DNA from 2 places in the Pseudomonas lini genome. Region 2 is predicted to be linked to the other one. Evidence: predicted binding sites of a transcription regulator. Region 2 holds the regulator's gene; the other holds the start of a gene.

What was found. Region 2 encodes sigma-54, which starts transcription at its own class of promoters, with help from an activator protein. Its sites were predicted from a motif close to ANTGGCATNNANNTTGCTNT; they were not measured.
Positions count from the first base shown of each region.
Region 1: glnK (P-II family nitrogen regulator) is a predicted target of sigma-54. The motif match lies at 1,693-1,712, and genes of this name have one in related genera.

Region 1 is NZ_OZ061318.1:2,988,556-3,003,868, reverse strand. It holds gene AB3226_RS13680 (HigA family addiction module antitoxin) at 1-246, shown strand, start outside; gene AB3226_RS13675 (Bro-N domain-containing protein) at 300-821, opposite strand; gene AB3226_RS13670 (accessory factor UbiK family protein) at 1,240-1,500, opposite strand; gene glnK (P-II family nitrogen regulator) at 1,917-2,255, shown strand; gene AB3226_RS13660 (ammonium transporter) at 2,291-3,628, shown strand; gene AB3226_RS13655 (secondary thiamine-phosphate synthase enzyme YjbQ) at 3,843-4,268, shown strand; gene sutA (transcriptional regulator SutA) at 4,373-4,696, shown strand; gene AB3226_RS13645 (HAD family hydrolase) at 4,896-5,603, opposite strand; gene xerC (tyrosine recombinase XerC) at 5,600-6,499, opposite strand; gene AB3226_RS13635 (DUF484 family protein) at 6,502-7,227, opposite strand; gene dapF (diaminopimelate epimerase) at 7,241-8,071, opposite strand; gene lysA (diaminopimelate decarboxylase) at 8,076-9,323, opposite strand; gene AB3226_RS13620 (LPS translocon maturation chaperone LptM) at 9,333-9,503, opposite strand; gene cyaY (iron donor protein CyaY) at 9,811-10,143, shown strand; gene AB3226_RS13610 (DUF1289 domain-containing protein) at 10,148-10,366, shown strand; gene rnk (nucleoside diphosphate kinase regulator) at 10,646-11,056, shown strand; gene AB3226_RS13600 (class I adenylate cyclase) at 11,063-13,909, opposite strand; gene AB3226_RS13595 (TIGR02647 family protein) at 14,104-14,349, opposite strand; gene AB3226_RS13590 (hypothetical protein) at 14,659-14,943, opposite strand; gene AB3226_RS13585 (glutathione S-transferase family protein) at 15,069-15,313, shown strand, end outside.
Region 2 is NZ_OZ061318.1:4,238,144-4,253,456, reverse strand. It holds gene AB3226_RS19125 (KpsF/GutQ family sugar-phosphate isomerase) at 1-71, shown strand, start outside; gene AB3226_RS19120 (KdsC family phosphatase) at 71-595, shown strand; gene lptC (LPS export ABC transporter periplasmic protein LptC) at 603-1,175, shown strand; gene lptA (lipopolysaccharide transport periplasmic protein LptA) at 1,162-1,710, shown strand; gene lptB (LPS export ABC transporter ATP-binding protein) at 1,710-2,435, shown strand; gene AB3226_RS19100 (RNA polymerase factor sigma-54) at 2,620-4,113, shown strand; gene raiA (ribosome hibernation-promoting factor, HPF/YfiA family) at 4,193-4,501, shown strand; gene ptsN (PTS IIA-like nitrogen regulatory protein PtsN) at 4,514-4,978, shown strand; gene rapZ (RNase adapter RapZ) at 4,981-5,838, shown strand; gene AB3226_RS19080 (HPr family phosphocarrier protein) at 5,854-6,129, shown strand; gene AB3226_RS19075 (ZIP family metal transporter) at 6,305-7,198, opposite strand; gene AB3226_RS19070 (superoxide dismutase) at 7,227-7,850, opposite strand; gene AB3226_RS19065 (hypothetical protein) at 7,852-8,292, opposite strand; gene AB3226_RS19060 (class II fumarate hydratase) at 8,320-9,696, opposite strand; gene AB3226_RS19055 (FagA protein) at 9,689-10,084, opposite strand; gene pmbA (metalloprotease PmbA) at 10,332-11,678, opposite strand; gene yjgA (ribosome biogenesis factor YjgA) at 11,787-12,311, shown strand; gene tldD (metalloprotease TldD) at 12,372-13,814, opposite strand; gene AB3226_RS19035 (carbon-nitrogen hydrolase family protein) at 13,827-14,681, opposite strand; gene AB3226_RS19030 (YhdP family protein) at 14,873-15,313, opposite strand, start outside.

The DNA.
Region 1 (15,313 bases), 1.2 Mb from region 2:
GAGCCTCTGAACCTTACGGCTGCTGCTTTGGCCAGAGCATTGAGCGTATCGACACCGACGGTGAACGACATCGTGCTTCAGCGTAGGGGCGTCAGTGCAGACATGGCGCTCAGGCTTTCCATCTGCCTGGATACGACCCCAGAATTTTGGCTGAACCTGCAATCGACATACGATTTGCGCAAAGCCGAGATTGAACGGGGTGCCGTGATTCGAGATCAGGTTGAGCGTCTTCCTCACTGCGCCTGATCTTTCGTATTAATTGAACCCCACGTTAAAAGCGTGGGGTTCTTTTTTGGGGATCAGAATGCTTGGAGCACCTTCGATACTCGCTTCCACCAAGGTTCGTTGACGGCGCTTCGTGGTCGATCCTGGTCCGGCAACATCTGCGGAACATCCTGCAACCGAATCCACGGCTGGTTATTCCAGTGCAGCAAACTCAACGACATCTCCGGCCAATTCAGCAGGCTCAGAATCGGGCGCTCTGTTGAGGTGGGTTGCTGGGCGTCTCTGAGGGCTGGCACTACGTCATGGGTCAGCCATTCGCGCAGGCCTCGGTATTCGGGGCAATAGTGGTAGACCAGTAATGCGTAGACGCCGGATTCGCTGATTAGCAGGGTGTTTTCGACGGTACCGTGGATGAGTGTCTGCAGATTCTGGTGTTGGTCGGGATCGAGTTTGCGTAGTGCTCGTTCGTCGAGGAAGAGGCGGAGCAGTCGGCCGAGGTCACGTGCGCTGAACCAGGGTTGGTTTTCTAGCAGGAGTGCGTGGAGGTGAAGTTTGTGGCGGGTGAAGGTGTGGGGGATTAGATAGTTTTCGTCCATGGTGCAGTTCTCGGGATCAAATGAAGAAAACTGCCTCTGATCGTCGCCAAACGAAAAGGGTGGCAGCCATGCGCGGGTTGGCGAACCGGTGACGCCCGAAAACCGGCAGACCCGAAGGTCTCCCACGCATAGCCGCCATAATTCGAGATGGGAACAAATTCCTCGGTCGAATGTGGTCGCGGTGCGTCGGGGTCTTCCGGGTCGCCAAACCCAGTGCTGAATATTCAGCATTGGGTGAGCTTAGGAACCGGAGCTTTGCGACGCAATCGGACGGCGGATGAGAACTTTGTAGGACGTTGCCGAGATGTTTGCGGGGCTTAAGATCAAAAGATCGCAGCCTTCGGCAGCTCCTACAGGTGGGCTGGAAGGTCGTTCCGACCTTATCGCGGGCAAGCCCGCTCCCACAGGGATTGCGGTGTTATTCGGCTGGTGGATTGAGCTTCGCTTCCATCTCAGCCACTTTCGCCTCAAGGCTCTCCAACCGTGCCCGGGTCCGTGCCAGTACGACCATCTGGCTATCGAATTCTTCCCGGCTCACCAGGTCCAGCTTGCTGAAGCCGCTCTGCAACAAAGCCTTGAACTGGCTTTCGATTTCGCTTTTTGGCAGTGGAGTATCGCCGCTGAAGAGGCGGGAGGCGGTGCCGCTCAGGGCGTCGAGAAAGTCTTTGGGCGCAAGCATGGGAAATGTCCTGTCAACAATGGCGGGCAGTGTATCACGCAGTGTCTATAGTCAATCTCGGCGACTGCGATGCACGCTTTTCGCGCATGTGAGTGGGCGGCCGCGCACTGTTGTTGTGCGTAACCGTCGCGTCAATTGGGCGAAAGGGTCTTCGGCAGCGGCCAAGCACTTGAAATCAATGGGTTTTGGATAGATGGCAAGCTTTCTGCTTAGTCGCTGGTGACCCATGCACTGATGCAGTCGCTGTGACGAATGCAGTGCGCCAAGCGGAACGGGGGAAGTTTCGTGCGGAGTGGTTCGCTGGCGTCGGACGGGCAGGTAAGGCCGACGATGCGTTACAAAGCCAGGCACTGCGCTTAGACTTGAGTCGGGTTTGTTTTCCTGGGGCAAGTCCACCAATTCGGGAGAGAGTTTTCATGAAGCTAGTCACTGCCATCATCAAGCCGTTCAAACTGGACGACGTACGCGAGTCGCTGTCCGAGATCGGCGTGCAGGGCATTACCGTTACTGAGGTCAAAGGCTTCGGTCGGCAGAAGGGTCACACCGAGCTGTATCGCGGCGCGGAATACGTGGTCGATTTCCTGCCCAAGGTGAAGATCGATGTCGCCATTGACGACAAGGATCTGGACCGGGTTATCGAGGCGATAACCAAGGCCGCCAATACCGGCAAGATCGGTGACGGCAAGATCTTCGTGGTCAATCTGGAACAGGCGATTCGCATCCGTACCGGCGAAACCGATACCGACGCAATCTAAGCCGCCACAAACCCAACGCCCCAGGAGAAAACAAAATGACTCTGCGTAAATTCGCAGGGCTAGGAGCCCTGTTGTCCCTCGTAATGCCCGGCCTGGCCATGGCGGCAGACGAAGTGGCGGCCCCAGTCCTCAATTCCGGCGATACCGCCTGGATGATGACCTCGACAGCCCTTGTGCTGTTCATGACCATTCCCGGCCTCGCGCTGTTCTACGGCGGCATGGTTCGTTCGAAAAACATTCTTTCCGTGATGATGCAGTGTTTCGCCATTACCGGTCTGATCAGCATTCTGTGGGTCATTTATGGCTACAGCATTGCGTTCGACACCACCGGCATGGAGCAGGGCGTCGTCAACTTCAACTCGTTCTTCGGCGGCATGGGCAAGGCTTTCCTCGCCGGTGTCACGCCATCGAGCCTGACCGGTCCCGCGGCGCTGTTCCCTGAGGCGGTGTTCATCACCTTCCAGATGACCTTCGCCATCATCACCCCTGCGCTGATCGTCGGTGCCTTCGCCGAGCGGATGAAGTTCTCCGCCATGCTGATCTTCATGGGCATCTGGTTCACCCTGGTTTACGCACCGATTGCGCACATGGTCTGGTCCGGCAACGGCGGCCTGATGTGGGACTGGGGCGTACTCGACTTCGCCGGCGGCACCGTGGTGCACATCAACGCCGGTGTGGCCGGTCTGATTTGCTGCCTGGTACTGGGCAAGCGCAAAGGTTTCCCGACCACCCCGATGGCTCCGCATAACCTCGGCTACACCCTGATGGGCGCCGCGATGCTGTGGTTTGGCTGGTTCGGCTTCAACGCCGGTTCCGCTGCCGCCGCCAATGGCACTGCCGGCATGGCAATGCTGGTCACCCAGATCGCCACTGCCGCTGCGGCACTGGGCTGGATGTTTGCCGAGTGGATCACCCACGGCAAACCAAGCGCGCTGGGTATCGCTTCGGGTGTGGTGGCCGGTCTGGTTGCAATCACTCCAGCGGCAGGCACCGTGGGCCCGATGGGCGCTCTGGTGATCGGTCTGGCGGCGGGCGTGGTGTGCTTCTTCTGCGCCACCACCCTGAAACGCAAACTCGGTTATGACGATTCCCTGGATGCCTTCGGCGTGCACGGTATCGGCGGTATCCTCGGCGCGATCCTGACCGGTGTGTTTGCTGCGCCATCGCTGGGCGGTTTCGGCACCGTTACCGACATCGCTGCTCAAGTCTGGATTCAGTGCAAAGGCGTGGGCTTCACGGTGATCTACACCGCGATCGTTACCTTTATCATTCTCAAGGTCCTGGACGCCGTCATGGGTCTGCGTGTCACTGATGAAGAAGAGGCGGTCGGCATCGATCTGGCGCTTCACAACGAACGCGGCTACAACTTGTAAGCACGCGCATGAAAAATTTGCCCGGCTTGCCGGGCATTTTTTTGTCTGGGATTTGTCTTGGAAGGAGGAGCTGAAAGGTTTTTTCATACACGTTCAGTCGCGTTTACGACGAGCGTTTTTCTACGGCCAAAGGCTTACATGATTGAAGGAATATTAGGGCCTTTGTTTTTTCACAGAGCGCGCTAGAATGCGCCCCGAACGTGCGGAGAACTGTATGTGGCAACAGACTCTGATTACCCTGCGGGCACGGCCCCGGGGCTTTCATCTGGTAACGGATGAATTACTCGCCGGCTTGCCTGAACTCAAGGCGTGTCGGGTCGGTCTGTTGCATTTGTGGCTACAACATACCTCGGCGTCGTTGACCATCAACGAGAACGCCGATCCGGCGGTACGTCGCGACTTCGAACGATTTTTCAATCGTCTGATCCCACAAGGAACAGACGGTTATGAGCATAACGACGAAGGCCTGGACGACCTCCCGGCGCACTTCAAGGCCAGCGTACTTGGCTGTCAGCTCAGTTTGCCGATCTCGGCAGGCCGACTGGCGTTAGGGACCTGGCAAGGTGTTTATCTGGGCGAGCACCGTGATCATGGCGGTGCCCGTAAAGTCCTCGCCACCGTGCACGGTGAAGGGGCATGAAAACCGCTGGTTGCCAGCGGTGGTTGATTTTTTTCCGGCTGCCGTCGACAGACGGCAAAGCTGGGCTATAACTAATCTGCTTTTCGCAAGTCATGAGGTAGAACATGAGCGACGATGATCTGGAAAACGACGACCTCGAAGTAGGCGACGAAGACGAAACCGAAGAAGGCCTTGAAGCAGCGGCAGAAGACGTTGCTGAAGATGACGGCGGTGATACGCCCGTTCCGACTGCCAAAGGCAAGGCCAAGGCTGCGGTATCGGTCGATGAGCTGCCGAGCGTCGAAGCCAAGAACAAGGAACGCGACGCCCTGGCCAAGGCCATGGAAGAGTTTCTGGCACGGGGCGGCAAGGTGCAGGAAGTGGAGGCCAATGTGGTCGCCGATCCTCCCAAAAAGCCTGATAACAAGTACGGCAGCCGGCCTATCTAAGCGCCTGCTTCTTGCTTGCTGAAAAAGCCCGCCGTCGCTGCGGGCTTTTTCATGGGTGCAGAAATTCAAAATTCGCGCTGATCCCTGTGGGAGCGAGCTTGCCCGCGATGAGGCCGTCACATTCAAAATTTATATTGGATGAAACACCGCTATCGCGGGCAAGTCGAATCGTCGCACCGCCGCTCCCACAGGTTATGTATCAGGCGGAAGCCGAATTCCACCGCGCCAACAACCCCGGCAATTCGGTCAGGCTACGAATCTCGGCATCCGGCGCCTTCTCGGCTTCCCACACTTTGCCCGCCGGGTTAAACCAGATTGCCCGCAACCCCGCCTGCTGGGCGCCGGCAATGTCGTCGCCGGGGTGGTCGCCGATATGCACCGCTGTTTCGGCGGTCGCGCCGCCCCGCTGCAGCGCTTCATGAAACAGTCGCGCATCGGGCTTGGCAATGCCGATGTCTTCGGCGCACAACGCAAACTTGAAATAATCCGCCAGCCCCAATCGACGCACATCGGCATTGCCGTTGGTCACCACGCCAAGCGCATAGTGATTGGCCAGAATTTCCAGGGTCGGTTGTACCTCCGGGAAGATCTCCAACTGATGCCGTGCATGCAGAAACACTTCGAAACCCTGATCGGCCAGGTCGGATGCTTCGGTATGTCCATAACCGGATTCTTCAAGTGCATGGAACAGCACCCGCCGACGCAGGGCACTGATGCGGTGCTTGAGGCCCGGTTCGTTGCTCAGCACTCGCTCACGAATCGACCACAGATGTTCCACCGGCACCGCGCCCAGGTTCGGTGCATGCTCGGTCAGCCATTCACGCAATACGACTTCGGCGCTGGCGATCACTGGGGCGGTGTCCCACAGGGTGTCGTCGAGGTCGAAGGTGATCAATTGGAGGGTCATGAATCATCGCCTTTAATGCGTTTGGCCCGTGGATGGGCACTGTCGTAGACGGTCGCCAGGTGCTGGAAGTCCAGGTGGGTGTAGATCTGGGTGGTCTTGATGTCCGAGTGGCCTAGCAGTTCCTGCACCGCCCGCAAGTCCTGAGAGGACTCCAGCAAATGGCTGGCGAAGGAGTGTCGCAACATGTGCGGGTGCAGGTTCTGTCCCAGTTCGCGCTCGCCGGCGGCCTTGACCCGCACCTGAATCGCCCGAGGGCCGAGGCGCCGGCCTTGCTGGCTGACAAACACCGCATCGTCCGCCGGGTTGGTCATGGCTCGCAATGGCAGCCATAACTCCATTGCTTCGCGAGCCTTTTTGCCCACTGGCAACAGCCGGGTCTTGCTGCCCTTGCCGAGCACCTGGACCATACCGTCAGCCAGGTCCAGCTGATCAAGGTTGAGCCCGGTCAGTTCGGAGAGGCGCAGGCCAGAGGAATAGAACAGTTCCAGAATCGCCTGATCCCGACGCGCGAGAAAATCATCCTCCACCGCGCCCTCAAGCAGTTGCAGCGCGCGGTCGGTGTCGAGGGTTTTCGGCAGGCGACGTTCGCCCTTGGGCGGTGCCAGGCCATTGGCCGGGTCGTGATCGCACAGACCTTCGCGGTTCAGATAGTGATAGAGCCCGCGCACTGCCGACAGCAATCGCGCCAGGCTACGGGACGATTGACCTTGGGAATGCAGGCGAGCGATCAGGCTGCGCAGGCGCTGGATGTCCAGCGCGGCCCAGTTGTCGATGTTCTGTTTGACGCACCAGCCCAGCACTTTGTCGAGGTCGCGGCGGTAGGCGTACAGCGTGTGCGGCGACACCTGCCGCTCACTGCGCAGGTGTTCGCAGTAAGCGTCCAGTTGTCGTTCCATGGTCAGCGTACCGAGCGCAGGGAGTTGTTGACCCGTGGCAGCACGCGGCCCATGACTTCGGCGATGTAACTCAGGAACAGCGTACCCACCGAGCTCTTGTAGTGCTGCGGATCACGGCTGGCGATGGCCAGAACGCCGTGGATGCCCTGATAGCTGATGGCGACGACGGCGGTGGAGCCGATCTGCTTGCGCTGTTCTTCGCCGAACAGGAAGTCCAGTTCGTGTTCGCGCAGGCTGCCGCTGACGCTTTTGTCTTCCGAGAGCAAACCGCCGATGGCCGTTTGCGCGTCGGCATGCGTCACCCAGCGACCTACCGGCATCGGGTTGTCGCCCAGCAGGATCAGGCTGACAAAGGGCACCTGGAAGTCCTGGCGCAGGCTGTCTTCAACGCTGATCACCACATCTTCCAGGCTGGTGGCGTCCATCAGCGCGAGAATCAGGCGGCGGGTCTTGTCGAAGAGGCGGTCGTTGTCGCGGGCCACGTCCATCAAATGCGAGAGGCGATGACGCAGCTCGATGTTGCGGTCGCGCAGAATCGTCATCTGGCGTTCGACCAGCGAAATGGTGTCACCGCGCTGGTGCGGAATGCGCAGCGCCGGGAGCAGTTCTTCGTGCTCGATGAAGAAATCCGGATGAGCCTCCAGGTACGCGGCAATCGCCGCCGCCTCAAGGCTTTCGGAAGGGGATTCGTCGGGCTGTAGGGCGGGAACCTGGGGCTTGTCGGTCATGGATTTCGCTCTCTCAAAGACGCACTTGTCCTTCGTATACGCGCACTGCCGGGCCGGTCATCATGACCGGTTGGCCTGGGCCTGCCCATTCAATGGACAGACGCCCGCCGGGCAGGTCGATCAATAGCGGCGAATCCATCCACCCCTGGCTGATCGCGGCCACTGCGGCAGCACAGGCGCCGGTTCCGCACGCCTGGGTTTCCCCGGCCCCGCGTTCCCAGACGCGCAACTGCGCGCGGCTCCGGTCGATGACCTGGAGAAAACCGACATTGACCCGCGCCGGGAAGCGCGGGTGATGTTCGATTTTCGGTCCCAGTTCATGCACCGGTGCGTTGTTGATGTCGCTGACCCGCAACACGGCATGGGGGTTGCCCATGGACACCGCGGCCAGTTCGACCGTGGTGCCGTCGACGTCGACTTGATAGCTCAGGGCCTGGCTCGGGGCTTGGAACGGAATCTCGGCCGGCACCAGACGCGGAGCGCCCATGTTGACGCTGATCTGACCATCGTTGCGGATGTCCAGTTCGATGATGCCGCTTTTGGTCTCGACGCGAATCAGCCGCTTGGCGGTCAGGCGCTTGTCGAGCACGAAGCGGGCGAAACAGCGCGCACCGTTGCCGCACTGTTCCACTTCGGAGCCGTCGGAATTGAAGATCCGATAGCGGAAATCCACGTCCGGGTTGCTCGGCGCTTCGACGATCAGCAACTGGTCGAAACCGATCCCCGTGTGCCGATCGCCCCAAAGCTTTGCGTGTTTTGGCAGGATGTGCGCGTGCTGGCTGACCAGGTCGAGGACCATGAAGTCGTTGCCCAGGCCGTGCATCTTGGTAAAACGCAGCAGCATGGTTTTACTCCGGCAGCAGGCTTTCGCCAGCAAACAACTCGGCTACCGTCTCACGGCGACGCACTTCACATGCCTGATCACCGTCCACCAACACTTCAGCGGCACGGCCACGGGTGTTGTAGTTGGAACTCATGACAAACCCATAGGCACCGGCCGAATGCACGGCCAACAGATCGCCTTCTTCCAGGGCCAGTTGACGATCCTTGGCCAGGAAGTCGCCGGTTTCGCAGATCGGGCCGACGATGTCGTAGGCGCGAGCGGCGCTGTTGCGCGGGCGCACGGCGGTGACGTCCATCCAGGCTTGATACAGCGCCGGGCGGATCAGATCGTTCATGGCCGCGTCGACGATGGCGAAGTCTTTGTGCTCGGTGTGCTTGAGGTACTCGACCTGGGTCAGCAGTACGCCGGCGTTGGCGACGATGAAACGGCCCGGCTCGAACACCAGCGCCAGGTCACGACCGTCGAGACGCTCGCGCACGGCTTTGATGTAGTCGGCAGCCAATGGCGGCTCTTCATCGCGATAACGCACGCCCAAACCACCACCGAGATCGATGTGGCGCAGGTAGATGCCGCAATCGCCGAGGCGGTCGACCAGGCCCAGCAGGCGGTCGAGGGCGTCAATGAATGGCGGCAGGGTAGTCAGTTGCGAACCGATGTGGCAATCGACGCCGACCACTTCCAGGTTAGGCAGTTGCGCGGCACGGATGTACACGTCTTCGGCGTCGGCGATGGCGATGCCGAACTTGTTTTCCTTGAGACCGGTGGAGATGTACGGATGAGTGCCGGCATCGACGTCCGGGTTCACGCGCAACGAGATCGGCGCACGAACGCCCAGCTCGGCAGCCACCACTTGCAGGCGTTCCAGCTCATCGGTGGATTCGACGTTGAAACAATGCACGCCGACTTCCAGCGCCCGACGCATGTCGTCACGGGTCTTGCCGACACCGGAGAACACGATCTTGTCAGCCGTACCGCCAGCGGCCAGTACGCGTTCCAGCTCGCCACGGGAAACGATGTCGAAACCGGCGCCCAAACGCGCCAGGACATTCAGCACGCCCAGGTTTGAGTTGGCCTTGACCGCAAAGCAGACCAGGTGCGGCATGCCGGTCAGCGCATCGGCGTAAGCCAGGTACTGGGCTTCGATGTGGGCACGGGAGTAGACGTAAGTCGGAGTACCAAAGCGTTCGGCGATGGCGGACAGGGCAACCCCTTCCGCGAACAGCTCACCGTCACGGTAGTTAAAAGCGTCCATAGCGTTCCCTTAGTAGACGTCGTGCTTGTGTGCTTTCGACGGAGTCTGCTGCGACGATTTGGCTTGCTCTGCAGGATCCTGATTTTCATCAGGCAGGTACAGCGGGCCTTTTTGACCACAGGCCGATACAAGGCAGGCGACCGCGACGAGCGCAGCAAGGGAAGAGATCAGGCGCTTCATGGCGAAATCCTTGAAAATGCGTTAATTGCGCCGGAGTATACCGGCCACCCGGCAGCTTGCCTATGCGACGCGGCTCCCGTCCGGCGGGGCTTGGCCGGATGTGCGTCGGTTTAATGCAATCCCTGTGGGAGCGGGCTTGCCCGCGAAGGCGTTGGTTCAGTCAACAAAGATATTGAATGTGCTGACCCCTTCGCGGGCAAGCCCGCTCCCACAGATCGGCGCGGAGTGGTTATCCTTTGCAATCACCGGGGCTCGCCCGTATCTTGCGGCGCTTGAGCGTGAGTAGACACTTTTTGAGGTTCCCGCAATGAGTTTGACTGAAGCCCGTTTCCACGATCTGGTCGATGCCACCCAGCAGACGCTGGAGGATATTTTCGACGAGAGTGGCCTGGATATAGATCTGGAGAGCTCGGCTGGTGTGCTCACCGTCAAGTTCGAAAACGGCAGCCAATTGATCTTCAGTCGTCAGGAACCGCTGCGTCAGCTGTGGCTGGCGGCGGTATCCGGCGGCTTCCACTTTGATTACGACGCAGAAAGCGAGCGCTGGATGTGTGACAAGAGTGAAGAGCAGCTCGGTGAGATGCTTGAGCGCATCGTCAAGCAGCAAGCCGACGTCGAACTCGATTTCGAAGGTCTGTGAGATCGTGACCCCGCCTGCGCCCGTCCGTCCGCCCAAGCCGCTTTACAGCAATGTCAGCCCGGCGGTGCCGTCGCCGTGCAGCGGTGTGTGTCGGCTGGATGAGCAGAAGGTGTGCCTTGGGTGTTTTCGCCATGTCGAAGATATTCGCGAATGGCGCTCGGCGGATGATGAGCGGCGGCGGGTGATCTGTGCGCAGGCTGTTCAGCGAAAATCTGCGGTCTGATCACTCTATTGGGTAACGATGCTTACTTGTGGCGAGGGAGCTTGCTCCCGCTCGGTTGCGAAGCAGCCGCAAGGTTTTTAGGGGCGCTCCGCGCCCCAGCGGGAGCAAGCTCCCTCGCCACAGTGATCAGAGCAGGGCCATGGTCGCCCCTGACTTGTATATTTATTGAGCTGTGATAGTGTCCAGAGACGCCTCAACCCATCGAGGCTCGTGAAAACCCCGCCTTTTTCTGGCGGGGTTTTGCTTTTTTCGTGCAGAAGAAAGGAGTCTGCCCTGATCATGACCGCACCTTCCATCACCCTTACCCGTCTGGACGTACAACGTCTGGAGCGCCTGATCGACAGCCTGGATGACACGCTGCCGGGCGTTATCGCGCTGCAAACCGAACTGGATCGCGCCGATACTCTGGTCGGTCACGATGAAGTGCCCGCCGATGTCGTGACCATGAATTCCCGTGTGCATTGCCGTGAAGAGAGCAGCGGCAAGGACTATCACCTGACTTTGGTTTACCCCAAGGATGCCAACGCCGACGAAGGCAAGATTTCCATCCTGGCGCCGGTCGGCAGCGCGTTGCTGGGGCTTAAGGTTGGTCAGCACATCGACTGGCCAGCACCGGGTGGCAAGACCTTGAAACTGACCCTGCTGGAAGTTGAATCGCAGCCTGCTCATGGCGGCGACTTCCCGGAATGAAACCCCTCAGACCTGCTCGAGCGCCTCGTTCAGTGCGCGTTCCAGGTCGGCCTTGTAGCGCAGATACAGCTGGCTTGAACCCTGACCATCACCGAGCAGGCCCGACAGGTCCAGGTCGGTGATGTAGCAGCGATAGCGTTCCGTCTCGCGACGCTGCGAGACGATTTCCCCCGCGACTGCGCTGAACAATTGATCGCCATGTTCCAGCTCGGAAAATTCCCGTTGATTGCAATACAAGGTGACCTGCCCCTGCCCCGGTGCGGCTTTGCCGATGATGGCCTGCACGTCATAGAACGGTTTGTTGAGCGGGGTTTGCGGTGTCGGCCGGGCTTCGACCCGACGCGCCCGCGCGGGACCTGAAGGCAACAACTGGTAATACAAAGTCTCCAGGCTCAGTGGCTGGGCGGCGTCTATCGGCAGCAAGGCATCGCGCCGGTACTGGATCGATTGCAGGAAGCGTTGCAGCGGCACCAACAGGCTCTGTTCGTCGTGATAGGGCAAACGCTGCTGCCACAAGGCATTGAACTCATCGAGCACATACAAATCGGCCTGGTGCTCATTGATCCGGTAGAACACCTGAACGCAGTCGGGTTGCCCCATGGGCAGGATCAGTGCCAGATCGTGGTCTTCCAGTGCCATCGGGTCCAGATGAAACGGGCTGTAGCTCGCCAGTTCTTCGCCGAGGTAGTCGAACAGCGCCGGCAGTGTGGCGAGGGCGACGTGATTGACCTGGCCCGGCACCAGCTCCAGCACGTGGTAGTGCTGTTGGACCTGAATCAGGTAACGATGATTGAGTTTACTCAGCAGCAGGTTCTGCGTGGTGTCGAGGATTTCTTCGACCCGCCGCGCAATGAATTGCGCGCGGTTGTGGCAGAAGCAGCGCACCCGCAGCTTGGGCTGTTGTGGCCCGTCCGGCAGGTTGTTGAGGTAATCGCGCAGGCAGTCGAGCAGGGCGTGGGGGCCGTCAAAACGGCTGACCAGCACCTCGTTCCAGCTGTTGAGCGTGACTTGGTCCAGGGTCAGCACCAGGTTTTCCCGCACGCCGGCGTAGCTCAGGGAGTCGGTGCGCTCGGTGGTCATCAGGATGTTCAGGTCGCGATGGTGCCTGAGCGGATCGACGCCGACGTTCACCAGAATCAGTATTTCGCTCGGCTCACTGGCGCGCAGCAAAGGCTCTTCGGCAACAGTGGTCAGGGGCAGGGCGATGCTTTGTTGCAGGCTGCCGAGCAGGTTGAACAATTCGAATTCGCTCAAGTCGCTGGTGCCGGGGTGCAGGGCCAGGCGGGTGCTGCTGTCGATCACGCCGTTGCGGTGGCACCAGGTGAGCAGTTCCAGTAACTGACGACTGCGCTTGATCGGCGCGAAATGCTCCCACTCATGGGTGGTCAGGCTTCCGTTGTACAAACCCCATTGGGTTTGCCCCGGTTCTTTTTTGTTCGGCGCCTGCACCAGCGTCAGAGTGTCTTCGGCCAGATCGGGGGCGATGCCCGGGTTGATGAATTCGATCTTGTCGGCCTTGCGCTCGAAGGCCGCGTACAGCCGCCGGCCCAGTACATTGAGGTCGCGCTTGTTGATCAGGCTGACGGTTTGCTCGTTGCGGGCAAACTGCGTCAGGAAGCGGTAGCTGTAATTCAGCTCGCCCACCAGGGCCCTGCGTTCGGCGCTGACCTGGCGGACTTTCCACTGGCTGCGGCTGTCGAGCAATGCGAGCTGACGCTGATCCCAATGCCATTCTTGGGCCAGGCGTTCGAGCAATGAACGCTGCCAGCTCTGAGTGCGACCGCTGCTGCCGGTGAGTTTGCGATTGACCTTCAGGTACAGCGCGCGGCGTACCAGCTCCAGCCGTTCCGGTTCGCCCCGGGCCGCGAGGTATTCCTCGATACGCCGGTAAACCACGATGTATGGATCCAGTTCGTCGAGATCCAGTCGATTGGCAAACACCGCCTGCTTGAAGCGCAGGCTCAGGCATTGGACCTTGGGGTGTTCGCTGGCGTAGACCTCGGTCAGCAGCAGTTTGAGCACTGATTTGTACGGTGACTCAATGCCTTTGAACAACTGCCAGAGCCCGGCGCCGATGAATTCCCCGGGCGGGATATACGCCAGATGCCCCAGGTCCAGGGTTTCGTCGGCACGGATAAAACGCTTGGATAACAGCGTGTGGGTATAACGGTCGTACGCCGCCTCTTCGTAAACCGGCACCAGCCACCAGATGGGTGTACGGCCGGCCAGCCAGATCGCGGTGCGGTAGAACTCGTCCAGCAGCAGATAGTGCTGGGTGGTGCCGCAGTCTTCCGAACTCAGTTGGGTATCGCGCTCGCCGAGTACGAAGCGAGCAGGGTCGATCAGGAAAAAATGCGCCTCGGCACCCTGGCTGGCGGCCCATATTTCAAGCAACTGGCATTTCTTGCGCAGCTCTGTGAGCTCGCTTTCGCTCAAGTCCGGCCCGTGACAGACCCATACGTCCATATCGCTCTGGTCGGCCTGTGCCAAGGTACCGAGGCTGCCCATCAGGAACAGGCCGTGAATCGGTCGCGGTGGATTGCTGCCGTGGCGCGGCTTATAGGAAAACGAGCGGGTCAGGCGCTGGGCTTCGGCGAGGGTATTGGCGTCAGGTTCGAAATTCGACAGCCCGGCCGGGGTGCTGCCCGAAACGTAACCCGGCAACAGCGGATGATTGACATGGAAAAACAGCGGCAGCAGGGTCAGAACCGTTTGCTGGCGGGTCGATAGCCCTTCCATGGCGCGTGCCATGCGGCCCTCGTTGAGTTTCAGAAAACGGGCGCGCAGCTGGCTGAGAACCTTGCGGTCGATTCCCTCGTCCAGATCGGGGCGGATTTCATGGGTGCGGGTCATGTCAGCTCAATCCGGCTCGCGGGGCTCGGACGTGGAGGGCTCGGGATGAGGGGCAGTTTAGCGCCTCGGCCCCGGGACTTTTAAGCTGATTTTGTATTTCTGGTGTCAGGTTCCTATCGCACGGCGACAGCGGGCACCAAAGTGTGCCCGCGGAAATCCCGTGACAGAGGTTTCCGTGGGCGATGCGGTGAGGCTCAGGCTGTTTCGCGCACGGACAGAATGGTTAGAACGGTTTGCACATTTTGTGCAGCATCACGCCCCAGGCTGGTCAGATAACCGCCATCGGGCTGGGTGATCAATTCTTTGTCGAACAGTCTTTGGGCAGCGGCAATGGCTTTCGGGGCAGCGGTCTGATGAATTTTCAAACCTTCCTGGGAACTGTCCAGGTTGAAGAGGGCGAGGATTTCCAGTTCGGCAACCAACTCAGGGGTAAGCGACATAAGGACTCCAGACTTTCTAGGAATTGGACGATAGCGCTCCTAAGGTGATCCCACTCGCGCAGCATGTCCAGTGCTCGTAACAGGGTTTTTTCGCCTCGGGGCGGTTTCCAGTTTAGTCAGCGTCTGGGGCAAGGCGGTACTGATTGGTGACAATCCATGTGGAGGCGGGTTTCTGTGGCGAGGGGGCTTGCCTGTGGCGGGGGAGCTTGCTCCCGTTGGGTCGCGAAGCGGCCCCAAAAGCTTTGCGACTGCTACGCAGCCGAACGGGAGCAAGCTCCCTCGCCACAAAAGCCCCGTGACAGGGCTGGCTTATTTCTTTTCCGGCGGCAACTCTGGCAGCGCGCGCAGCGCGGTTTCGTACCATTCGGTGTTGAACGCGCGGTCTTCTTCGAGGATCGCGTCGATTTCCACTGCCAGCACGTGAGCCATCAGGCTGAGGATTTCCTCACGCTCGTAACCCACCAGGGTCAGCTTGTTGAAGGTCGCCTTGGCCGCTGGCGGGTTATCGCTTTCGATCTGGTTCTCGATCGCTTCGATCAGCGTCGTTTCGGTGAACTCTTCTTCGTCGTTGTCGATATCGTTAGGCTCGCTCATGGCAGGCTCCTCAAGGAAAGGCGGCCAGTTTACCCGCATTCAGCGCTGTGATGCTGCTGGCAAGAAGTGCCCGGGCGTTCTATAACTGGCGCTGCCAACCCCCTGCACGGCCTGGAGGCTATGTAATGCTCAAGCTTTATGGATTTTGCGCCAGCAACTACTACAACATGGTCAAGCTGGCGTTGCTGGAGAAGGGACTGCCGTTTGAAGAGGTGCCGTTTTACCCAGGCACTACCCCCGAGACGCTAGCCATCAGCCCACGTGGAAAGGTTCCGGTGCTGGGCGTCGAACAAGGTTTCATCAACGAAACCAGCGTGATTCTCGAGTACCTCGAGCAGAGCCAGAAAGGTACGCCACTGCTGCCGAGCGA
Region 2 (15,313 bases):
TAGTCGACAGCGAAGACCGCCCGGTCGGCGCCTTGAACATGCACGACTTGCTGCGTGCGGGAGTAATGTAATGGGCACGGACCTGCTGCAACGCGGCAAACAGATCAAACTGGCGGTGTTCGACGTTGATGGCGTGCTGACCGACGGGCGCCTGTACTTCCTCGAAGACGGTAGCGAGTTCAAGACGTTCAACACCCTCGACGGCCAGGGCATCAAGATGCTGATGGCCGCCGGCGTGCAGACCGCTATCATCAGCGGCCGCAAGACCCCGGTGGTTGAACGACGCGCGAAGAACCTCGGTATTCCACACCTTTATCAGGGTCGCGAAGACAAACTGGTGGTGCTAGACGAACTTCTTGCCCAGCTCAACCTGAGTTATGAACAAGTGGCCTACCTTGGCGACGACCTGCCGGACCTCCCAGTGATTCGCCGCGTAGGCCTGGGCATGGCGGTGGCCAGCGCTGCCAGTTTCGTGCGCGAACATGCCCACGGCATCACCCAGGCCCGCGGTGGCGAGGGTGCTGCTCGCGAATTCTGCGAATTGATCCTGCGCGCCCAGGGCCGTCTCGATGCGGCCAACGCCGCGTACCTGTGAGCCCATCATGCTGAGCAAAAAAATTCGCAACATCCTGGTGTTCGGTTGCATAGCAGCGATTTTTGCGGCGGTCGGCTACTGGAACATCAGCCCTGAACGCTTCCTCGACAAGCCGGTGGCGAAGGTCGATGAAAGCGCGATCGACTATTACGCCGTCAATGCCCATAGCGTGCAGTACCTGCCCGACGGCAAACTGCAATACGAGATGACGTCGGACAAGGTCGAACACCTGAAAGCGACCGAAGTGACGTTGCTGACCAATCCTGACCTGAACATGTTCCGCGGCACCGAGTTCCCGTGGCATGTCCAGAGCGAGAAGGGTGAAGTCAATCCGGACGGCACTCAGGTCGAGCTGATTGATTCGGTACGTATCACCCGTTTCGACGAAAAAAACCGCAAAACCCTGATTACCACCACCCGTATGACAGTGTTCCCGCAGCAGCAATATGCGCAGACCGATCAACCCGTTAGAATCGACGGCGCTGGCGGTGTATCGACAGGCAACGGAATGAAAGCGTACTTGAAAGAAAGCAGGATACACCTGCTATCGAACGTAAGAGGACAGTATGAGGCTCGTTAAAACTCTCCCTATTTTGCTCAGTCTGGGCGCAGCACTGGGAAGCGTGAGCGCCTGGGCTCTGCCGAACGATCAAGAGCAGCCTATCCGCATTCAGGCCGACGATGCCCAACTGGACGACAAGAATGGCGTTGCCACCTATAAAGGCGACGTGATCATCACTCAGGGTTCGATGATCGTTAAGGGCAACACCGTAACCATCACTCGCACCCCGGCCGGCGATATCGACGTGGTGACTTCGGTGGGCAACCTCGCCTACTTCGAGCAACTGCAAACGGCGGGCGATACCAAGCCGGTTCAGGGCTACGGCGTAACTATTCAGTACCACGCCTCGCAAAACCGCGTCGTGCTGATCGATCGCGCTAAAGTCATCGATAAAGACAACAACGTCACCCAAGGCGAGAAAATTGTCTACGACACGGTCAAAAAGCTTGCGAGCGCCGGTCGCGCCACGGGTAACAAGGTCACTGAGGCACGTCCTCGCATCGACATGGTGATCCAGCCGAAGAAGAAAACCGACGAGCAAAAGGCCCAGTAATGGCAACTCTGAAAGCTCAGCATCTGGCCAAGAGCTACAAGAGCCGTCAGGTCGTGCGCGACGTCAGCCTGTCCATCGACAGCGGTCAGATCGTCGGCCTGCTTGGTCCTAACGGTGCCGGTAAAACCACTTGCTTCTACATGATTGTCGGCTTGGTGCAGGCCGATCAGGGCCGCGTCCTGATCGATGACCTGGACGTCAGCCACCAGCCAATGCACGGTCGCGCGAAGGCGGGTATCGGCTATCTTCCGCAAGAAGCATCGATCTTCCGCAAACTGTCGGTGGCCGACAACATCATGGCCATCCTCGAGACCCGCAAGGAACTCGACAAGGCCGGTCGTCGCCAGGAGCTGGAAAGCCTGCTGCAGGAATTTCACATCCACCACATCCGCGACAACCTCGGCATGAGCCTGTCCGGTGGTGAACGCCGCCGTGTGGAAATCGCCCGAGCCCTGGCTACTAACCCGAAATTCATCCTCCTCGACGAACCCTTCGCCGGCGTAGACCCGATTTCGGTGGGCGACATCAAGCAGATCATCCACCACCTCAAGGCCAAAGGCATTGGTGTGCTGATCACGGACCACAACGTCCGCGAAACCCTGGATATCTGCGAAACGGCCTACATCGTCAACGACGGCCAGTTGATCGCCGAAGGTGACTCCGCCACCATCCTGGCCAACGAACTGGTCAAGGAAGTGTATCTGGGCCATGAGTTCCGCCTGTAAGCACTGAGGTGCCCCAGTCGCCGAGAGAGCGCTCGCTTCAATAAAAAATCAATAAGTTTTTATTGTTACAGCGCTCTAGGCAAACACTTCAGTTTCGGGCATATAATTTGCTTATGTTTGGCGCTTCGGCGCTCTGTAGTGGATGGCGCATGTGCGCCGGCGAATAAGGTGTTAAGCCCCTGCCATGAAACCATCGCTAGTCTTGAGAATGGGCCAGCAGCTGACGATGACACCGCAGCTGCAACAGGCCATCCGCCTGCTCCAATTGTCGACCCTGGACCTGCAACAGGAAATCCAGGAGGCCCTGGAGTCCAATCCGATGCTCGAACGCCAGGAAGAAGGCGACGACTTCGATAACGCTGACCCCTTGGCCGATAGCGCCGAACAAAAACCCAACGCCGACATTCAGGAACCCTCTTACCAGGAAACCGCCCCAACGGTGGATAACCTTGAGGAAGGCGACTGGAACGAGCGCATCCCCAACGAATTGCCCGTCGACACGGCCTGGGAAGACGTCTACCAGACCAGCGCCAGCAGCCTGCCGAGCAACGATGACGACGAGTGGGATTTCACCACCCGCACATCGGTCGGTGAAAGCCTGCAAAGCCATTTGCTCTGGCAACTGAACCTGGCACCTATGTCCGACACCGATCGCCTGATCGCCGTGACCCTGATCGACTGCATCAACAATCAGGGCTACCTGGACGAAACCCTCGAGGAAATCCTCGAAGCTTTCGACCCGGAACTGGACATCGAACTGGACGAAATCGAAGCCGTCCTGCACCGCATCCAGCAATTCGAACCCGCTGGCATCGGCGCCCGCAACCTCGGTGAGTGCCTGCTGCTGCAACTGCGTCAACTGCCAGCCAAGACCCCTTGGCTGGCCGAGGCCAAGCGCCTGGTCACCGACTACATCGACCTGCTCGGCAGCCGCGACTACAGCCAGCTGATGCGTCGCATGAAGCTCAAGGAAGATGAACTGCGTCAGGTCATCGAACTGGTCCAGAGCCTCAACCCGCGCCCGGGTTCACAAATCGAGTCCGCCGAAGCCGAATACGTCGTTCCCGACGTGATTGTGCGCAAGGACAACGAGCGCTGGCTGGTGGAGCTGAATCAGGAATCGGTGCCACGCCTGCGTGTCAACGCCCAGTACGCCGGTTTCGTGCGCCGCGCCGATACCAGCGCTGATAACACCTTCATGCGTAATCAGCTGCAGGAGGCTCGTTGGTTCATCAAGAGCCTGCAAAGCCGCAATGAAACCCTGATGAAAGTCGCCACCCAGATCGTCGAGCATCAACGCGGCTTTCTTGAATACGGTGACGAAGCCATGAAGCCGTTGGTGCTGCATGACATCGCCGAAGCGGTGGGCATGCATGAATCGACGATTTCACGGGTGACCACGCAAAAATTCATGCATACCCCACGGGGCATCTATGAACTGAAATACTTTTTTTCCAGCCACGTCAGTACCTCCGAAGGCGGTGAATGCTCGTCCACGGCGATCCGCGCGATCATCAAAAAACTGGTTGCCGCGGAAAATCAGAAAAAGCCGTTGAGTGACAGCAAGATCGCTGGTTTACTGGAGGCACAAGGCATTCAGGTAGCCCGTCGCACCGTCGCCAAGTACCGCGAATCCCTGGGGATCGCGCCTTCCAGCGAACGGAAGCGGTTGATGTAGCCGCCGGGCTCGCCACAGCGTTCCAGTGGCAGGCATTTCTGCCTGCCGCTTTATGCACTGGCAACGAAGGAGAAGCTGTATGCAAGTCAACATCAGTGGACACCAACTGGAAGTGACCGAACCCCTGCGCACCTACATCGGCGAAAAACTCGACCGATTAGAGAGGCATTTCGACAAGATCACCAATGTTCAAGTCACGATGAACGTCGAAAAACTGCTGCAGAAGATCGAAGCCACGCTGCATATTCCCGGCGGAGAGGTGGTCGCCAATGCCGAGCATACGGACATGTATGCCGCCATCGACCTGCTGACCGACAAGCTGGATCGCCAACTTAAAAAGCATAAGGAAAAGACCCAGAGCCTCCTCCAGGGCGCGACCGGTCGTTAACACTCCCAATCCATGATCCGACTAGAAACCATCCTGACCCCCGGCCGTTCCCAAGTGAACGCGCCGGGTGGCAGTAAAAAGAAAGCCCTCGAGCAAATTGCCAACCTTATCCACCGCGAAGTACCGGATCTGGAAATGCAGGACGTCTTCGAGGCCCTGATTGCCCGTGAGAAACTCGGCTCTACCGGTTTCGGCAACGGCATCGCCATCCCCCACTGCCGGCTTAAAGGCTGCACCTCGCCAATCAGTGCGCTGCTGCACCTGGAAGCCCCTATCGATTTCGACGCCATTGATGGCGCCCCGGTTGACCTGCTGTTTGTCCTGCTGGTCCCGGAAGCCGCCACCGATGCGCACCTGGAACTGCTGCGCCAGATTGCCAGCATGCTTGATCGCAAGGAAGTGCGTGAAAAGCTGCGCAGCGCCCCGAGCAACGAAGCCTTGTATCAGGTTGTCCTGGACGAGCAAACCGGTCACTAATCATGCGCCTGATCATCGTCAGCGGCCGCTCCGGCTCAGGTAAAAGTACCGCCCTCGATGTGCTCGAGGACAACGGTTATTACTGCATCGACAACCTGCCTGCCGGCTTGCTGCCGGAACTGGCCGAGCGCGCATTGATTCACACCGAACTGGCACAACCGCTGGTGGCCGTGTCCATCGATGCGCGTAACTTGCCGAGTCACTTGTCACGGTTTCCCGAATTGCTGGAAGAAGTCCGCAGCCGGCATATCCAGTGCGATGTGCTGTACCTGGACGCCGACGAAGAAACCTTGCTCAAACGCTTTTCGGAAACTCGCCGTCGTCACCCACTGAGCAGCGCCAACCGCTCATTGGCGGAGGCGATTCAGGACGAAACCAATCTGCTGGGGCCTATCGCCGATCTGGCCGACCTCAAGGTCAACACCACCAATCTGAACCTGTATCAGCTACGCGATACCATCAAGTTGCGCCTGCTGAATCAGCCGGAACCGGGCACCGCGTTCCTGGTGGAATCTTTCGGCTTCAAGCGTGGCATGCCGGTGGACGCTGATCTGGTGTTCGACGTGCGCTGTCTGCCCAACCCTTACTGGAAGCCGGAGCTACGGGCACAGTCCGGGCTCGATCAACCGGTGGCCGAGTACCTGGCGGCACAGCCTGACGTCGAAGAGATGTTCCAGGACATTTCCTCCTACTTGCTCAAGTGGCTGCCCCGCTTTGCCGCCAGCAACCGCGCTTATGTCACCATTGCCATTGGCTGCACCGGCGGGCATCACCGCTCTGTCTACCTGACCGAACGCCTGGGTCAGGTCCTGCAAAAAACCCTGAAGAACGTCCAGGTCCGCCACCGCGACCTCAGCTAAAGGATTCACATCGCGATGCCTGCTCTGGAAATCGAAATCATCAACAAGCTGGGCCTGCATGCCCGTGCGTCTGCCAAGTTCGTCGGGGTTGCCGGTCAGTTTCCGGATTGCACGATCAGGGTAGGACGCACGCCAGAATCCGTGGTAGATGGCAAAAGCATCATGGCCATGATGATGCTGGCCGCTGGCAAGGGTACCAAAATCCACCTGAGTACCGAAGGCGAACAGGAACAGGAAGCGCTTGAGGCGTTGGTGGCGTTGATCAACAACTTCTTCGACGAAGGCGAATAAACAGCGCAGTCTCTTGTGGCGAGGGAGCTTGCTCCCGCTGGGCTGCGAAGCGGCCCCAAAATTGCCACCCTTGTACACAAACATAACCGCATTCGCTGATTTTACGACTGCTCCGCAGCCGAGCGGGAGCAAGCTCCCTCGCCACAAAAGCACCTCTTCGCTAAATCTGCGCACCTCAAGCCAACGCGGTATCCATCACCATCATCAGACAAAACCCGATCAGCAGCCCAAGGCTGGCCAGTTTGTCGTGACCATGACGGCGCGATTCGGGGATGACTTCGTGAGTCACCACCAGTAACATCGCACCGGCCGCCAGTGCCAGCCCCAAAGGCAGCAGCAGTTCGGCCAGGCTCACCAGCCAGGCGCACAACAATGCGAAGACCGGCTCGACCAACCCTGACGCAGCACCGATCAGGAACGCCTTGACCCGCGACATCCCTGCTCCGGCCAACACCAATGCAATCACCAGCCCTTCCGGCACATCCTGCAAAGCGATGCCCATGGCCAGGCTGTCGGCGTCGGGCATGCCACCACCGGCCGAGACGCCGACCGCCATGCCTTCGGGGATGTTGTGGGCAATGATGGCAAACACAAACAACCAGATCCGCGGTGGAATCACTGGTCGCTCCAACGTTCCCACGAGCATTTCAGGCGTAGCGCCAGACACCTTGCGATCCACCAGAAACAAGCCGAATGCGCCCAGCATGATGCCGAAGCTGATCAGGCCGCTAGCCGCCCAAGGCGTCAGCCCGAGGTTTTCGGCTGCGGCAATGCCCGGCACAATCAGCGAAAACGCCGTCGCCGCGAGCATCACTCCGGCCCCAAAACCCAACAGTGTGTCACTGACTGCTTGAGGCATCCGTCGAATCACCAGCACCGGCACGGCGCCCAAGGCTGTGCCCAAGGCGCAGATCGCCCCGCCCTGCAGGGCGCGCTGCAGTTTCGGTTCGAGGTCCAGCCAGCTCAGCCCTTGAGCAACCAATAACGTCACGCCCGCCAGCAGTAACAGCGATCCCAGTGCGTAACGAAACATTCGTCCACTTCCAATCGCCAGTGTTTCAGTGCCCATAGTCAGCCCTGGATTGTTTTATAGAGACTTAGGGGGCGTTCTCAACCAGCGCAGCCTGATAACGCGCGGCGACTTCGGGCCAATTGATCACGTTGTAGAACGCATTGATGTATTCCGGACGGCGGTTCTGATAGCGCAGGTAATAAGCGTGCTCCCAAACGTCCAGGCCGAGAATCGGCGTATTGCCGTTCATCAATGGGCTGTCCTGGTTGCCGCTGCTTTCAACGATCAAGGTCTTTTGCGGCGTCACACTCAACCAGGCCCAACCGCTGCCAAAACGGGTCAGCGCAGCTTTGGTGAAGGCCTCCTTGAAGTTGTCGAGACCACCCAGCTGTTCGTCGATCGCCTTGGCCAGCGCGTCTTCGGGCTGGCCACCGCCGTTGGGGGCCATGACTTCCCAGAACAACGAATGGTTGGCATGCCCTCCGCCCTGATTGATCACCGCCGCGCGAAGTTTTTCCGGCAATTGCTGCACAGCCGCCACCAGTTTTTCCACGGGCCATTCAGCAAACTCAGTGCCTTCGACTGCAGCGTTGAGGTTGTTGATGTAGGTCTGATGGTGTTTGGTGTAGTGGATTTCCATGGTCTGCGCATCAATGTGCGGTTCCAGGGCGTCGTAGGCGTACGGCAAGGCTGGCAGGGTAAAAGCCATTTCAATGAACTCCATGTTGTAAGGGCGCAGGCTGATGCGAGGGCGAAGCGGTGTCGGCGTGCAGCAAACGGTGGGTACGCGGATACTCGCCGTGATCGCTGATGAAATTCAGCAGCTCGACATAGGTTTTGCTGCTCTGACGCAGCGCGGCTTCACGCAAAGCTGGCGCCAGTCGCGAGTTCTGCACGGTCTGCAACAGTCGTTGATGGATCGCGCACAGGTACTCGGCGCTCTCCTCCGGCTGGTTCAGGCGCAAATGCAAATCCGCCAGGTTGTGGTGGGAAATCACGCAGGCCGCCACCGCTTCGTCGGCATCCGCCCAGCGCTCGAACAACACTTGAGCCAGCGCCAGTGCCTGCAAGTAAGCCTCGCGGGCATCAACGAGTTCGCCCAGCATGAAATGGCGGTTGGCCCTTTCGATCGTGCGTTTCCAGTGCTCCATGGTGAGCCTCCAAAGCGGTAGCAGTGATTACACGCCGCCTGCGGTGAGCTTCTCTGGGTTGAGCAATTCTTCCAGTTGGCTGCGCGTCAGGTCGGTGTGTTCCAGGGCGACATCGATCACCGGCCGGCCCTGCTGATAAGCCTTCTTGGCAATTTCAGCGGCTTTTAAATAACCAATGATCGGATTGAGGGCAGTGACCAGTATCGGATTGCGCGACAGCGCTTCCTTGAGCCGGGCCTCGTTGACCTTGAAGCTGGTGATAGCCTTGTCGCCCAGCAGACGGTTGACGTTGGCCAGCAACTCGATACTGCTCAGCAGGTTCTGGGCGATGATCGGCAGCATGACGTTCAACTCGAAATTGCCCGACTGGCCGGCGACGGTGATCACCGTGTCGTTGCCGATCACTTGAGCGGCAACCATCGCGGTGGCTTCCGGGATCACCGGATTGACCTTGCCGGGCATGATCGACGAACCGGGCTGCAAGCCTTCGAGTTCGATTTCACCGAGCCCGGCCAACGGGCCGGAATTCATCCAGCGCAGGTCATTGGCGATTTTCATCAAGGAGACCGCTGTGGCCTTGAGCTGCCCTGAAACGCTGACTGCCGTGTCCTGCGAGCCGATCAGCGCAAACAGGTCCTTACCCGGCGTGAACTGCACCTGGGTCAGTTGGCTGAGTTGCTGGCTGAAACGCGCCGCAAACTCTGGATGGGCATTGATCCCGGTGCCCACCGCCGTGCCGCCCTGCGCCAGGGATTGCAGGCTTGGCAGCAGATCTTGTAGATGACCGATATTGGCCTTGAGCTGTTGCGCCCAACCATTGAGCACCTGACTCATGCGCACGGGCATGGCGTCCATCAAATGGGTACGCCCGGTTTTGACGAACGGATGAACCTGCTCGGCCTTGTGCTCAACCACCTGCACCAGATGCACCAGCGCCGGCAGCAACTGCTCATGCAAGCTCAATGCGGCACTGACATGGATGGTGGTCGGAATGATGTCATTGCTGCTCTGACCGCAATTGACGTGATCGTTGGGATTCACCGGCTCGCCCAACAAGCGGCTGGCCAGCGTGGCGATCACTTCGTTGGCGTTCATGTTGGAACTGGTGCCGGAACCGGTCTGGAAGATATCCACCGGGAAATGCTGCATGAAGTCGCCTTCGAGCAGGCCTTGAGCTGCGTCGACAATGGCCTTGCCCTGGGATTCGCTGATCTGTTTGAGCTCGACGTTGGCTCGGGCGGCCGCAGCCTTGGCCAGAATCAGCGCCCGGATGAACTGCACGGGCATCGGTTTTCCGCTGATCGGGAAGTTATCCACCGCGCGCTGGGTTTGCGCGCCATAAAGGGCGTCTATCGGGACTTGCAGCTCACCCATGCTGTCGCGTTCGATACGTGTGTTACTCATCGGGAGATCCTTGCACCAGTTCTATGAGGGGGATGGAGGGTTGCAACTCGCAGGTCGCCAGTTGCCAGGCGTAGCTTTGCCAGCGCTTGAGGCGGCAGCCGCAGAGTGATTGCCGTTCGAGATCGCGCAATGGCCGCCAAGCCTGGTCGAGACACAGGCTGCGCCAGTGCCAGGGCAGCGCGACATCGGTGGCGGTGTCGAGCAGCAAACGGAAAGAGGTTTCGGCGATGGTCCAGGGAGAGGTGGCCGTGCAACACGCCAGATACCGGCCTTCGGCCAGGTAATGTTCGATCAGGCGCGGCTCGTCAGGGTCCATGGCGCAACGGATCTGGCGACTCATCCAGCGCCAGCTTTCGAGGTAAGGCTGCTCGTGCAAGGCAGAACTCATGATCCGGGCTCATTCGGTAATGAGATTTATTATTAGATGATAATGAGAAGCAAAACAAGCATAGCCATCCATGGAGATTTATTGTGGGAGCGGGCTCGCTCGCGAAAGCGGTGTACCAGCCGACGCAGATATCGAATGTGATGGCCTCTTCGCGAGCAAGCCCGCTCCCACAGGGTCTGGGTTGCGGCCAATAAAAAAGGCGCGCCACCCAATGGGATGGCGCGCCTTTTTGTGCAGCAGTCGGAGGTCAGCTACCCGCCACTGTCATCCGCTCGATCAACACCGAACCGGTGCGAATGTTACTGCGCAATTCCAGGTCATTACCGACCGCAATGATCTGCTTGAACATGTCGCGCATGTTGCCGGCGATGGTCACTTCTTGAACCGCGAACTGGATTTCGCCGTTCTCGACCCAGAAACCCGCCGCACCACGGGAGTAATCACCAGTGACCATGTTCAGGCCCTGCCCCATCAATTCGGTGACCAGCAAGCCTCGGCCCATGCGCCGCAGCAAGGCAGCCTGATTTTCGTCGCCATGGGTGACGAACAGGTTGTGCACGCCGCCGGCATTGGCGGTACTCGGCATGCCTAGCTTGCGGCCGGAGTAGGTGCCGAGTATGTAGGACACCAACTCGCCCTTCTCCACGAACGGCTTGGCGTAGGTCGCCAGGCCATCGCCGTCGAAGGCCGAACTGCCCAGGGCGCGCATCAGGTGCGGACGTTCATCGATGGTCAGCCATTCCGGGAACAGCTTCTGCCCCAGTGTGCCTTCGAGGAATGATGATTTGCGATACAGACTGCCGCCGGAGATCGCCGACAGGAAACTGCCGAACAAGCCACCGGCCAGTTCCGCGGAAAACAGCACCGGCACTTCGCAGGTCGGTACCGGACGCGCGCCCAGACGGCTCGCCGCCCGTTGCGCGGCACGCTGGCCGATGCTCTCCGGAGAGGCCAGCAAATTGCCCTGACGGTTCACGTCATACCAGTAATCGCGCTGCATCTGGCCATCGGCTTCGGCGATCATCACGCAACTGAGGCTGTGACGAGTCGATGCGTAACCACCGATAAAACCATGGCTGTTACCGTAAACCCGGCAGCCCTGGTGAGTGCTGAGGGTGGTGCCGTCGGCATTCTTGATCCGGCTGTCGGTGGCAAACGCCGCCGCTTCACAGCCCAGGGCCTGCTCGATGGCTTGCTCCGGGGTGATGTCCCATTGATGGAACAGGTCGAAATCCTGCAGATCCTTGGCCATCAACGCGGCATCCGCCAGGCCCGAGGCTTCGTCTTCGGAGGTGTGCTTGGCAATGGCCAGCGCGGCGGCGACGGTTTCGCGAATTGCTTCCGGACCACTGGCCGAGGTGCTGGCCGAGCCTTTGCGCTGCCCCACATACAAGGTGATGCCAAAGCCCTGATCGCGATTGAACTCAACGGTTTCGACTTCCCGCTGACGCACCGTGGTCGACAAGCCCTGCTCCAGCGACACGGCCACTTCACAGGCACTGGCGCCCTGGCGCTTGGCTTCAGCGATGATCTGCTCGACTTGTTCTTGCAGTGCCGGCAACGCTTGTGGGCCGACGCTTTCAACTGCACTCATGCTGTTCTCCACTCAAATTCTGCTTTCGGCTAGGGCCTTCGAGCGACCGGGCCGGACAAGCGGCCCCCGACTGGTTATCATGGCGGCGTTTCTTTGCGGACGGCCACCATGGTTGATTCTTACGACGACTCCCTCGATACGGGAGAAAAAAGCAAATCCCAGGTTAAACGCGAGCTTCATGCTCTGGTTGACCTTGGCGAGCGCCTTACAACGCTCAAGCCTGACTTGCTGGCAAAACTGCCGTTGACCGACGCTATGCGCCGGGCCCTGGCCGATGCGCCCAAGCACACCGCGAATATCGCGCGTAAACGGCACCTTATGTTCATCGGCAAACTGATGCGCGATCAGGACACTGACGCCATTCTGACTCTGCTCGATCAACTGGATGCCTCCACTCGGCAGTACAACGAACGTTTCCATGGTCTGGAACGCTGGCGCGATCGCTTAATCGCGGGCGACGATGCAGTCCTGGAGAAGTTCGTGCTCGACTACCCGGAAGCTGATCGTCAGCAATTGCGCTCCCTGATCCGTCAGGCCCAGCACGAACTGGCGACCAACAAGCCACCGGCTTCGAGCCGTAAAATCTTCAAGTACATCCGTGAGCTGGACGAGACTCAACGCGGTCTGCGTTAAGTCCCGAATCGGGTGAGTTGCCTCGCAACTCACCCGAAGCTTCACTTTTTCAAGAGTCCCTTACGATCCTGTGCCACCCACAGTGATCGCATCAATTTTCAGCGTTGGCTGGCCGACACCCACCGGCACCGACTGCCCATCCTTGCCACACGTTCCCACACCGCTGTCCAGCGCCAGATCGTTACCAACCATCGACACCTTGCTCATGGCTTCCGGCCCGTTGCCGATCAACGTCGCCCCTTTGACCGGGGCAGTAATCTTGCCGTCTTCGATCAGGTACGCCTCACTGGTGGAGAACACGAACTTGCCGCTGGTGATGTCCACCTGACCGCCGCCGAGGTTGGCGCAGTAGATGCCCTTTTTCACCGAGGCGATGATTTCCGCCGGGTCGCTTTCGCCAGCCAGCATATAAGTGTTAGTCATGCGCGGCATCGGCAGGTGCGCGTAGGATTCGCGACGACCATTACCAGTGCGGGCTACGCCCATCAGGCGCGCATTGAGCTTGTCCTGCATGTAACCTTTGAGGACGCCGTTTTCGATCAGCGTGGTGCACTCGGTCGGCGTGCCTTCGTCGTCGACACTCAGCGAACCACGGCGCCCGGCGAGGGTGCCGTCATCGACGATGGTGCAGAGCTTCGAGGCAACCATCTCGCCCATGCGACCGCTGTAGGCCGAACTGCCCTTGCGGTTGAAATCGCCTTCCAGGCCATGGCCAACCGCTTCGTGCAGCAACACGCCGGACCAACCCGAACCCAACACCACCGGCAATGTACCGGCCGGGGCCGGGATCGCTTCCAGATTCACCAGCGCCTGACGCAACGCTTCGCGGGCATAGCCCATGGCGCGGTCATCGCTGAGGAAATAGCGGTAATCGGTACGACCGCCGCCGCCATGACCACCGCGCTCACGACGGCCATTCTGCTCGACGATCACGCTGACGTTGAAACGCACCAGCGGCCGCACATCCGCCGCCAGCCCGCCGTCGGTGGAAGCAATCAAAATCCGTTCCCAGACGCCGGCCATGCTCACAGTGACTTGCTGGATACGCGGGTCGAGGGCTCGAGTCGCCACATCGATGCGCTTGAGCAGTTCGACTTTCTCGGCACGGGTCATCACTTCCAGCGGGTTATCCGGCCCGTACAATTGAGCGACATCCTGGGTGGTGAACGCTTGCACAGTACCGTTCTGCCCGGCCCGGGAGATCGAACGGGCCGCACGGGCAGCCGCGCCCAGCGCTTCGAGGGTGATCGCATTGCTGTAGGCGAAACCGGTTTTTTCGCCCGATTGCGCCCGCACGCCGACACCCTGGTCGAGGTTGAAGCTGCCTTCCTTGACGATCCCGTCTTCCAGCGCCCAGGACTCGGAAATCTGCCCCTGGAAATACAGGTCGGCGGCATCGATGCCCGGGCCGGCCAGATCGCCGAGCACACCTTGCAGGCTCTCGATCGTTACGCCGCCGGGTGCCAGGAGGTGTTCACTGACGGAGGACAACAACTCGCTCATATGCTTTACGCCTTAAATTCGTCGTTCTGATGCAGGTCGCTGGGCGCCCTGCGAGAAAAAGCGCCGATGAGTAGACACCGGCATCCGCGCCCTGATGGACGCCTGTTCGCTGCTGTCGCGTTCGGCCAGCAGCACGGCCTCGCCTTGGTCCTGTTGTGCCAGCACACGTCCCCATGGGTCGACGATGGCGGCATGACCAAAGGTTTCTCGTGGCCCCGGATGCGTCCCACCCTGGGCGGCCGCAAGCATGTAACACTGAGTCTCGATGGCCCGCGCGCGAATCAGCACGTCCCAATGAGCCGCGCCGGTCACCGCGGTAAAGGCTGACGGCGCGGTAATCAACTCCGCGCCGGCTGCACGCAATTCACTGTAAAGCTCTGGAAATCGTAAATCGTAACAAACCGTCAGGCCGACTCGACCGACGGGCGTGTCGGCAACCACCACGCCACTGCCATAAGCATAGTCATCGGATTCGCGATAACGCCCGCGATTGTCCGCCACGTCTACGTCGAACAGGTGCAGCTTGTCATACCGTGCAACGGTTTCGCCCTGATCATCAACCAGCAACGAGCATGCATGCACTTTGGCTGTCGGTTGATCCACCGGCGGCAACGGCAATGTGCCGGCCACTATCCATAACTTGAGGTCGCGGGCGGTCTGTTTCAACCACGGCAGGATCGGGCCTTCGCCCAAGGCTTCGGCGCGGCCGATGTCGGCAATGTCGCGACGGCCCATGGCAGCGAAGTTTTCCGGCAGCACGGCAAGCCGCGCGCCACCGGTCGCCGCCTGCTCAAGCAGACGACGGGCCTGGGCCAGATTGGCCAGCACATCGCTTTGGCTGACCATTTGAATCACCGCTACAGACATGGCCTATTCCCTATGTGAAATCTACGCAGACCTGTAGGAGCGAGGCTTGCCCGCGAAGGCGTCTTTCCTGACGCACCGTGGTGCGTCGTTTCGCGGGCAAGTCGGACCGCCGCACCGCTCGCTCCTACAGGTGCATTAGAACGTAGGGACATGCTACTCCATAGGCCCAAGGAGTGCTTTTTCAAAAGAATTCAAAAAGGCTTGTCGAAGGTGATTTTCGGTTCTTTCCATGGGCCTTTGACGGTGTATTTAACGCTGGCAAAGCGCGCCACGCGGTCACCGATCAGCTTATCGATCAGGAACAGCGCCCCGCCGACGGCCGGGGCACCAACGATTAGCGCGGCAATCGGCAGATTGTTGGTCACCGGTAAAGTCACCAGCAACTTGGCATCGACCTGATCACCCACCAGGTCCAGTGTGCCGTTGAGCTCCACGTTGCTCGACGGCCCGGTCAGCAGAATCGGTTCACGGGTCACGTAGACCCCGTTACTGGCGACCAGCAGGCCTTTGACCCGGTCATAGCTCAAGCCTTTGCCAAACAGGTCGGAAAAGTCCAGGCGCAAGCGGCGGCCAATGGAGTTGAAGTTGAGCAGGCCGAATACCCGCAGCGCCTGAGCGCTGCCCTCGACTTC